3 regions of the Halomonas chromatireducens genome follow, and region 2 is predicted to be linked to each of the others. Evidence: riboswitches for the same ligand, from Rfam matches in the RefSeq annotation. Region 2 holds a riboswitch; each other region holds the start of a gene.
The links. A riboswitch is a leader RNA that binds a small molecule or an ion and turns the genes downstream of it on or off. The one in region 2 is predicted to bind thiamine pyrophosphate.
Positions count from the first base shown of each region.

Region 1 (3,270 bases), 1.2 Mb from region 2:
CATCTACAGCAAGGACCCGCTGCTGGCCGATCAGGTCGCCATCAACCACCGCACGGCACCGCTGAGCGAGCGCCATCGGCTCATGCTCGACTTCGCCTTTCACTGCGGCCTGGACGTGGGCGAACTCACCGACGAATGGCAGACGCGTTTGCTGAACGCCGGCTTCACCCTGGATGACATCTGGGACATTGGCGCCATCACCGCTTTCTTCGGGCTCTCCAATCGCCTGGTTACCCTCACCGGCACGCCGCCCAACGACGAGTTTTACCTGATGGGCCGGGTGCCGCGTGAGAAGGTCTAACAGGTAGGAAGCAATCGAGGCGTCCGACGTGTATTGAAGCTCACTCAGGCGCTTTCCCGGCATCCTTCCAACAACTGCAGCACCGGAACCAGCTGGCTTTCATGCAGCACCAGCACGGTGTCTACCGTGGCGTCCCTCTCGGTGGGGGAAATCACGGCGAATTCACCTTCCTCCAGATGGAATTCGTGAATCTCGCGAGGTCCGTGCGGGGTCGTGCAGCGTGCCGTGCGGTAGGAGTCATCTTCGCCGTAGGTGAGGCGGTGGTAGACCTTGAAGAACGTATAAAGATAGAGCCCCTGGTCGAAGGCGGGCCAGCGGGCGGGAATGGTGCGGGTCTCCTCGTCGAGGGCCTGGCCGTTGGCTTCGGCCTGGTTGATGGCATGCTCGAGCGGGCGGGCCAGCAGCGAGGCATTATCCTTGGGAAAAGGCTGCGAAGCCTCGAAGGCCTGGTGGTAACGATCAACCGCCTTGCGCAGGTCTTCGAGTGAGCCGATGCGATGGTCGCTGTGGTCCAGGTCGGCGGGCTCGAAGCTGCCGTTTTCCCAGCCATGGATCACCCTCAGCATTAGCTGGCCTTTGGCCATGGGCTGCAGCAGCAGGTCATCGATGGCGACCCGCAAGTGCAGCTGCCGCTCGATCACTTGGTTGTCGAAAGCGCTGTAGGGGTCGGCGAAGATGGCATGCAACCGTCCGGGGGCGTGTTCCTTGGCTTCGGTAAACGGCATCGGTAGTCTCGGCGAGAGTGGTCGTTCGCTGGTAGCGACTGTTGTATCATCACTCGTCCCATCAATCATGGACGCTAGACGGTTATATCGGCCATCCTGACAATAACTTGAGTTAAATTACTCGACAATCCATTCACTGTCGCCAGGGGAGTCCCGCCGTGCAACCGGCAGGGGCTGAGAGAGCCAAGCGCTGACCCTGGAACCTGATCCGGTTCATACCGGCGGAGGAAGTGCGACATGCCCTACCTGACGTCTGCCGTGCTCGGCGCGGCGCTGCTCTGCTTTGCCTATCTGGGCCTGCGCGCCCGGCGGGCCGACGGCCTGCTCGATGACTACGTGACTGCCCGCAACTCCCAGGGAGCCCAGGCCATCGGCCTGTCGTTCCTGGCCTCCAGCATGGGGGCCTGGATCCTCTTTGCGCCGCCGGAGATCGGCGCCTTCGTCGGGCCTGTGGCGCTGGCTGGCTACGCCATCGGCTCGTCGCTGCCGTTCCTGATACTGGGACTCTACGGCCCCGCCATCCGACGCCACCTGCCGCAGGGACGCAGCATCGGTGAATTCGCCGAGGCCTGCTATGGCGCCGGGGTGCGGCGCTGGGTCTCCTTCGTTTCCGTTGCCTACATGGCCATCTTCCTGGCCGCCGAGCTAACTGCCATCGGCGCCATTGCCGCGCTGCTCTCCGATGTGCCGCCTTCACTGGTGATCCTCGGCGTGGCGGTGGTCACCCTGGTCTACACCACCCTTGGCGGCCTGCGGGCGAGCCTGGCCACCGATCGCTGGCAGGCCTGGCTGCTGCTGGCCCTGCTGGTACTGGTCGGCGGCGTGGCCTGGTGGTGGCTGCCGCCCATGCCCGCCGGGGCGATCATGCCCTCGATTCCCACCGGCAGCGCACTCTCCGTGGCGCTGACCCTGGTGATCGCGGTCACCGCGGCCAACCTCTTCCACCAGGGCTACTGGCAGCGTATCTGGGCGGCCGAGGATGACCGCGCCCTGGGCCGCGGGGCGCTGCTGGGTGGGGCCAGCAGCCTGCTGGTGGTGATGGCCATCGGCGGGTTGGGCATGCTGGCGGCCATGCATGCGCTGCCGCTGGGCGAGCCGCCGATCCCCTTCTTCGCACTGCTCTCCGCCGCGCCGGCCTGGCTGGGCCTTCCGGCTCTGGTGCTGGCGGTAACGCTGGGTGCCTCCAGCGTGGATACCCCGCAGAACGCCATCGCCTCCATGGCTGTGGCCAGCTCCGGGGGGCGCGGGCTCTCGGTTCGCGGGGCACGGCTCGTCACGGTGGCGCTGATGGCACCGGTGGCATGGGTGGCCCTTCAGGGCTTCTCGGTGCTGCGGCTGTTCCTGATCGCCGACCTGCTCTGCGCGGCCATCGTGGTGCCGGTGCTGCTGGGCCTGTGGCGGCGCATGTCACCGCTGGCGGCGGTGGCCGGCGGCGTGGCGGGCCTGCTTGGCGCGGTGGTGCCGGGATGGGTTGCCCAGGGCAGCCTGGCCGCCGGTGTGCTGGCGGCGAGCTTCCCCGACAGCATTCCCACCCTGGCGCCGTTCCTCGGTGCGCTGCTCGCTTCCACCCTGGCCAGCCTGCTGATCGCCTGGCTGCGCCCCGGGACGAAATTTCACCTGGCAAGCAAGGGAGACGCCTGATGACGACACGCTCTGACTGGAACGCCTGGGCCGCCAGCCGTGAATCGGCGCGCATCACCGACTGGCTTCGCGAGATCAGCGAGCCGGACTGGTCGGCCACGGTGAACCACCCGCTGTTCGACGCCCTGGCCGAGGGGCGGCTTGTGGGGGGCGACTTTGCCGCCTACATGGTGCAGGACTACGGCTTCGTCGATCCCTTTACCGCCCTGATCGGCCACGCTATCGGCCACGCGCCGAGCATGGCGGACCGGGTAGTGCTGGGCCAGTTCATGGGCATGCTGACCAGCGACGAGAACAGCACCTTCCAGCGCACCTTCGACGCCTTCGAGGTGCCTGCGTCCCTGCGCGAGGCGCCGGATTACCTGCCGCAGACCCTGGCGTTTCGCGAGCTGCTGCACGACACCGGCCAGGGCGGCGACTACGCCGAGATCCTGACGGTGCTGGTGGTCACCGAGTGGGTCTACCTCGAGTGGGCGCTGCGGGTGACCCGCGTAGACGGGCTGCACCCGTTGATGGGGGAGTGGATCGATCTGCACGACAACCCCGCCTTTCAGGAGTTCGTGGCCTGGCTGCGCCAGCGCCTGGACGAGGAGGCGGCGGCGC
Region 1 covers NZ_CP014226.1:3,939,106-3,942,375, forward strand. Annotated here, with positions in the region: gene LOKO_RS18290 (peroxidase-related enzyme) at 1-301, shown strand, start outside; gene LOKO_RS18295 (hypothetical protein) at 346-1,026, opposite strand; TPP riboswitch at 1,161-1,274, shown strand; gene LOKO_RS18300 (sodium:solute symporter family transporter) at 1,264-2,667, shown strand; gene LOKO_RS18305 (TenA family protein) at 2,667-3,270, shown strand, end outside.
Region 1: it holds a riboswitch for thiamine pyrophosphate, as region 2 does, so the genes downstream of both, LOKO_RS18300 (sodium:solute symporter family transporter) here and LOKO_RS20260 (TenA family protein) in region 2, are expected to answer to the same signal.

Region 2 (3,270 bases):
CGGTTAGCATCTATGGAAAACCCAGCCGCCTTTAGCTCGCGAAGAAGCTCGAACTTCCAATGGCCGGCGGAGTCGACTGGAATGAACACGACTCCCGAATAGTCTGAAGGCAGCTCTATTTCTCCTTGCACTAGTGCGCAGGCATGCCTCCGCCCCAGTCGGCCAAGGAAGTAGCCAAATTCGAACAGAACATTCTGACGAGCGCGGTTAGAGAGGCTCGGCGTGTCGCTCTTCAGCCCGCCTACGTCATCGGGCGTGAACAAAGCGATCGCAAAATCGGCTGAGGCATTCGCCTCGAATTTCTCGATAAGGGTTCGCCCCTCGTTGGTTTGCTCATGCAGGATGATGGGATTCAGGCCTATTTTCGCGACAAAGCGCGCCACAGCCTCTTTGAGCGCTTGATCGCGGCCGTGCACAATGAACACGTTGCCAGGAGCTGACTCCTCGACACTAGCACGAGGCGTGCCTGCCTCGTCTTCATAGTAATCCTGGATTTCTTGCTCGACCGACTTAAAGTACTCCGAGGACAGCTCCATCGCCTTATCGAAGGTCTTCCACCCGACGCCGAGATCAAGCGACTGTACGTGCCGCGGGGGCAGTTGCGAATGAATGTCTTTGAATTCGGTCAGGTGTCGCTTGCCCTCAGACAGGGAAAAGAAGTTAACTAGTGCGGCTTCCGCATCCTTCCGCCAACGGAAGTAATCAGTCGATTCCTGTCCCTCCTGTATAATAGACGGAATTCGCGAGCGTAGCTCACTTAACCGGTCAAGCGCCCCTTGTTTCGTAATCCCCATACTGATGTCAAAAAGGCAATAGCGGCGCCGTTTATCATGCTCGCAATACCCACCCTGAGGGTATCGACATCATCAGCATCGACCTGAAGGCCTCTCAAACCAATTGTCAGGCCAATAAAGGGCTGCCCCACTGGTCGATGTTCCAGGTGCGTCGGGCGCGCTGGGCGGGGCCGGAGGCTGCTCCCATCGATAGAGTCATGCGTTGCTCGCTTCGGGCAGGGGCAGGGCGCCATGGGTAAGGCGTGCAGGTCGAGCAGGTCGCCGCGATTGCCGGTATCCAGCACATAGCGGGTATAGGCCATGGTGGCCCGGGCCTCGGGCAGGCTGGCGAGCGCCTCCTCGCTGATGTTCCACTCGCGGCAGTAGCCCACGTGCAGGCCCAGCTCCACGTCGACGATGGCCTTCAAGCCTTCATGGGCCTGACGCAGGTCGGCCAGGGTGCGGCTCTTGTAGGCGGCCAGGGCATAGGCCCGGGCGAAGTGGATCAGGAACAGGTAGTCCTGCTGCAGGTAGTGGCGGAAAGCGTCTTCGGCCAGGGTACCGGCCCCGAGGCTGCGCACGAAGTCGTGCTCGGTATAGGCGCGCCAGTCGTCCTGGCAGGCGGCGGTGAGGTCGGTAAAGCGGTAGCCCATCTAGCCTCCGGGTGATCGAGGATCCGGAGCGAGGCTGAAGTCGGGCAGGGGAGATCGTGAGAGAAGGGGAGCGCAGAGAGACGTGTCATCAAACCCCTTCGCCTGATTCCCTACGCCGGTTCATGCGGGGCCAGCGGCCCTGCTCACCCGGATCAGGTTCCACGGGATCGGCGCTGAGGTCACCCTTGGGCTCCCTGCGCCATCTCAGCCGGAATCACCGGCACCCCGTCAAGCGTCCAGGCAGTCTAGCAGGGTAGGGCGAAGATGCCAGTCCGCCAATGTCTGGGACCGGCTATTGTCTGAACGCATCCAGCTCAAAGATCAGGTCCACCTCGTCGTCGCCGATGCCGACCCTGTATCATCCCCAGTCGCTGTGGGCGATGGTGGGATTTGCCGGAGCTGGTAGTGAAGGCCGCCATTATCTGGCTAATGGTTTTGTAAAAAATTATGCTATCCGTTATTCTATAATTGTTCTCGCATATAATTGGTTTGTGTGGTGATAGTTAATCCTTGAGATGAGAAGTTGTTTGTCTTCTCATTTATTATTGCTTTTTTACATATTGATTAGGGGGTTTTTGTTCATGGAGAGTAAGAATTTTATTTATGCCCCCAGCTGGGTCAAGGTTGTTGCTTTAAGTGTTCTTGCTTTTGCTCTTATAAGTGCTGTAGGAGTTTCTGTCTATTTTCTTGGTAAAGAAAATCGGCAAGACTGGATATTGGTTGCTATGTCGCTTGGTCAAGTCGCGGCCTCAGGTATTGTGATAGCAATTGTGGTTTTCTTTTCTGAAAAAGATGTCAATGTGATAAATCTTCAGAAACGTGCGGAGCGGCTTTTTTTAGAAACCTTTCCTAGGGCTTGTTTGCTTATTGATTTTCCAGAAGGCGAGTTTAAGCTGTGGGAAAGCAAGAAGGTAAATGGCAATGATATTGAGCAGGCATTGAGGAATAGCAAGACTACTATACGGGTCAATCATATCCCTGGCCAAATAGATGCGTACTATCATATATCTCGTGAGAGTGGTGAGTCGATTGTTATGCGGTTGCAAGTTAACGTGGGGGAGGTGGCGATAAGTTATTATATTCCAGCCGAGTGCGAAAATGAAATGCACGAGATTTCTAAAAAAATGGAGTGGGCTTTCTCTCGTTACTATGAAGTAGGCGGTTATGTAGGTGGGTGGTATTTTAGTAGAGAAGATTTTGATGGGCTTACTTATGCTTCTATCCACTTGACGAAAGATTTTGGGGCTGACTTTCTTGAAAATGAGCGCAAGAAGCTGTTCTTGTCAAATGACGTTGCTGCTACAACGCGTGGAATTATGAAGGACTGTGTGAAGAATGGTATTTTGATGAGTTATTAGTCGGTGGAAAATAGTTGTGCGAAAGGGGGAATGCTAAAATTCCTCTGCAGCTGCCGGTCAGCCGCCCGCGTGGCCGGGATCTTTTACGGCCCAGATCTCGATATCCGCGCGGCTTATGCACCACAGGTAGGGTAAGACAGCAGCTCTCAGTAAAGCCGGAAGGAGCCATGGTCCGGATGCCCCTCCTGCTCCTCGATCACCTTGCGGTAGCGCTTGTACTCCCACTGGTACTGGGCCGGGTCCAGGGCGATGGCATCCTCGACGCAGGCGTTCACACCGGTCGCCGATTGCTCTTCATCAGGAGAGTAGACCTGCTCGTCGGCGGCCAGAAAGTGGATGGCGAAGCCGCGGCCGGGAATGCGCCGCGCCACGCCGGTAACGACACGCGCGTCGGTGCGGGCCACCAGCTTGGGCAGCAGGGTAGCGGTATAGGCCAGGCGGCCGTAGAAGGGGGCGAAGACGCCGCTGCCCCAGTTGGGCTCCTGG
Region 2 covers NZ_CP014226.1:2,696,818-2,700,087, reverse strand. Annotated here, with positions in the region: gene LOKO_RS12525 (TIR domain-containing protein) at 1-794, opposite strand, end outside; gene LOKO_RS20260 (TenA family protein) at 758-1,426, opposite strand; TPP riboswitch at 1,516-1,664, opposite strand; gene LOKO_RS12515 (hypothetical protein) at 2,008-2,784, shown strand; gene LOKO_RS12510 (lysophospholipid acyltransferase family protein) at 2,931-3,270, opposite strand, start outside.

Region 3 (3,270 bases), 1.9 Mb from region 2:
ACGTGGTCGGCGGCGCTCATCCAGTTGGCGGAGAGCTTGATATCACCCAGCTTGGCGATGGGCGCCGCCGCCAGGTTGGTAATCGCCTCGGCGACCGCCAGTCGTGCGCTGGCGGCGGGATCGATCAACGCCACCGGCGGCCGCTCGCCCATGGCCATGGCCTCCCCGGCATGGGTATCGTAGCTGGCGGTGGTCACCGCCACGTCGGCCACGGGCACCTGCCAGGGGCCGACCATCTGGTCGCGGGCCACCATGCCGGTGATGGAGCGGTCCCCGATGGTGATCAGGAAGCCCTTGGAAGCGACGGTGGGCAAGCGCAGCACGCGCTCCATCGCCTCGCGCAGGTCCAGGTTGTCGAGCATCACACCCGACAGATCCCGGCTTTCCCGCTCGAATTCGCGCTGCATCTTTGGTGGCTTGCCGAACAGCACGCTCATGGGCAGGTCGACCGGCTGGCTTTCGAAATGGCCGTCGCGCACTTCCAGGTGATGGGCCTCAATGGCCTCGCCGACCACGGCGTACGGGCATCGCTCCCGCGCACAGAGCGCATCGAAGGTCTCCAGGTCCTCCGGCGCCACCGCCAGCACATAGCGCTCCTGGGCCTCGTTGCACCAGATCTCCAGCGGACTCATGCCCGGCTCGGCATTGGGCACGGCACGCAGGTCGAAGCGCCCGCCACGGTTGCCGTCCTTGACCAGCTCCGGCAGTGCATTGGAGAGGCCGCCTGCGCCCACGTCGTGGAAGAAGCGAATGGGGTTGGCCTCGCCCAGGGCCCAGCAGCGATCGATTACCTCCTGGGCGCGGCGCTCGATCTCGGGGTTCTCGCGCTGCACCGAGGCGAAGTCGAGATCGGCACTCGAGGTACCCGAGGCCATGGAGGAAGCGGCGCCGCCGCCCAGGCCGATCAGCATGGCCGGGCCACCCATGACGATCAGCTTGCCACCGACGGGAATCACGCCCTTCTGGACATGGCCATCGCGAATGCTGCCGTAGCTGCCGGCGATCATGATCGGCTTGTGGTAGCCACGCCGCTCGATGCCCCCGGCGCCCATGGCATCCTGCTCGAAGGTGCGGAAGTAACCGGCAATCGCGGCGACCTGCTCGACCTGCACGTGGCCCTGGCGCCCTGCCTGATCGGCTACGGCGAGATCGCCAACTGGCTGAATGGCCGACCGGACACCGTCCGCGGCGAGGCCAACCCCTATGACGCCTGGATCGCCATGTACGAAGGCGAAGAGTTCCAGGGCGCCATGCGTACCGAGCTGGAGTGGCTCGATGCGCGACTGGCCGACGTCACCCCTTCGCGCTTCCAGGAGCTGTCGGAGGTATTCCGCGATGCCACGCGACTGGAGATCGATTTCTGGCAGATGGGGCTGGACCGCGCGGACTAGCCCACAGCCATGCAAGACCGTTGCCGCTGCGAAGACGTGAGGGGCGCCGGAGACAGGTCTAAGAGGGGGTCCTATTCCAGGGATGGAATCGGTAGCGCCCAGGGAGGGGTTCACAGCGCCCCCTCGCAGACCTGTCACCGGATCAGCCCCGGGCTTGAGGCAGAAACGTAGCGGCGACGAACCTGCCCGCCGATGATGGCGGGCACCACCACGCTTGACGGGGTGCCGTTGAAAACGGCTGAGATCATGCAGCGCCAGCCGGCGATGGAGCATGGATCCCGTTGAACCTGAACTGGCTAGGACCAGCGTAGGGATCAAGCGACACGCAGAGAGGCCAAGGCCGCTCTGCCCCTGTCCTCCCAGCTGTCCTCCCTGACAACGCACAACAGCCGCAATACCCTAGGGAGAACACTCCATGAGCAAGACCCAGCACTTCCTCGCCGATACCGCCATGGTCGACGAGGCCGCCATCCAGCCGCTGCCCGGCTCACGCAAGGTCCATATCGAAGGCTCACGCCCCGACATTCGCGTGCCCTTCCGCGAGATACCGCTGTCCCCGACCAAGACCTCCGGCGAGGACGAAGAGAACCCGCCGCTGCTGGTCTACGATACTTCTGGCCCCTACACCGACCCCGAAATCAGCGTCGATCTGCGCCGTGGCCTGCCGGAGCTGCGCCGCGCCTGGATCGAGGAGCGTGGCGATACCGAATTCCTCGATGGCCCCACCTCCGACTACGGCAAGCGCCGCGCCAACGACCCCATGCTGGCCCAGCTGCGCTTCGACCTGAAGCGCACGCCACGGCGCGCACTCCCTACAAAAGATGGCCGGGTAGGAAACGTCACCCAGCTGCACTACGCCCGCCAGGGCATCATCACCCCGGAGATGGAGTTCATCGCCATTCGCGAGAATCAGCGCCGCCAGGCGCTCGGTACCGAGGAAGTCGAGCGGATTCTCGGCCATCAGCACCCGGGCCAGGGCTTCGGCGCACGCCTGCCGGAAGAGATCACCCCGGAATTCGTGCGTGCCGAAGTGGCCGCCGGGCGGGCGATCATCCCCTGCAATATCAACCACCCGGAGTCCGAGCCGATGATCATCGGCCGCAATTTCCTGGTGAAGATCAACGGCAACCTGGGCAACTCGGCGGTCACCTCCTCCATCGAGGAGGAGGTCGACAAGATGACCTGGGGCATCCGCTGGGGCTCGGATACCATCATGGATCTCTCCACCGGCCAGAACATCCACGAGACCCGCGAGTGGATCATCCGCAACGCTCCGGTGCCCATCGGCACGGTGCCAATCTACCAGGCGCTGGAGAAGGTCAATGGCGTGGCCGAGGACCTCACCTGGGAAGTCTTCCGCGACACCTTGATCGAGCAGGCCGAACAGGGCGTGGACTACTTCACCATCCACGCCGGCGTCTTGCTGCGCTACGTGCCGCTGACCGCCAAGCGTGTCACCGGCATCGTCTCCCGCGGGGGCTCCATCATGGCCAAGTGGTGCCTGTTCCATCACCGGGAGAGCTTCCTCTATACCCACTTCGAGGAGATCTGCGAGATCTGCAAACAGTACGACGTGGCCTTCTCCCTGGGTGACGGCCTGCGTCCCGGCTCGGTTGCCGACGCCAACGACGAGGCGCAGATGGCCGAACTCAAGACCCTCGGCGAGCTGACCCATATCGCCTGGAAACACGACGTCCAGGTAATGATCGAGGGCCCCGGCCACGTGCCCATGCATCTCGTGAAGGAGAACATGGACAAGCAGCTGGAGTACTGCGACGAAGCGCCCTTCTACACCCTCGGCCCGCTGGTCACCGACATCGCCCCGGGCTACGACCACATCACCTCCGGCATCGGCGCGGCGATGATCGGCTGGTTCGGC
Region 3 covers NZ_CP014226.1:626,039-629,308, reverse strand. Annotated here, with positions in the region: partial or broken gene purL (phosphoribosylformylglycinamidine synthase) at 1-1,160, opposite strand, end outside; partial or broken gene LOKO_RS02975 (thiaminase II/PqqC family protein) at 1,080-1,391, shown strand; TPP riboswitch at 1,600-1,722, shown strand; gene thiC (phosphomethylpyrimidine synthase ThiC) at 1,807-3,270, shown strand, end outside.
Region 3: it holds a riboswitch for thiamine pyrophosphate, as region 2 does, so the genes downstream of both, thiC (phosphomethylpyrimidine synthase ThiC) here and LOKO_RS20260 (TenA family protein) in region 2, are expected to answer to the same signal.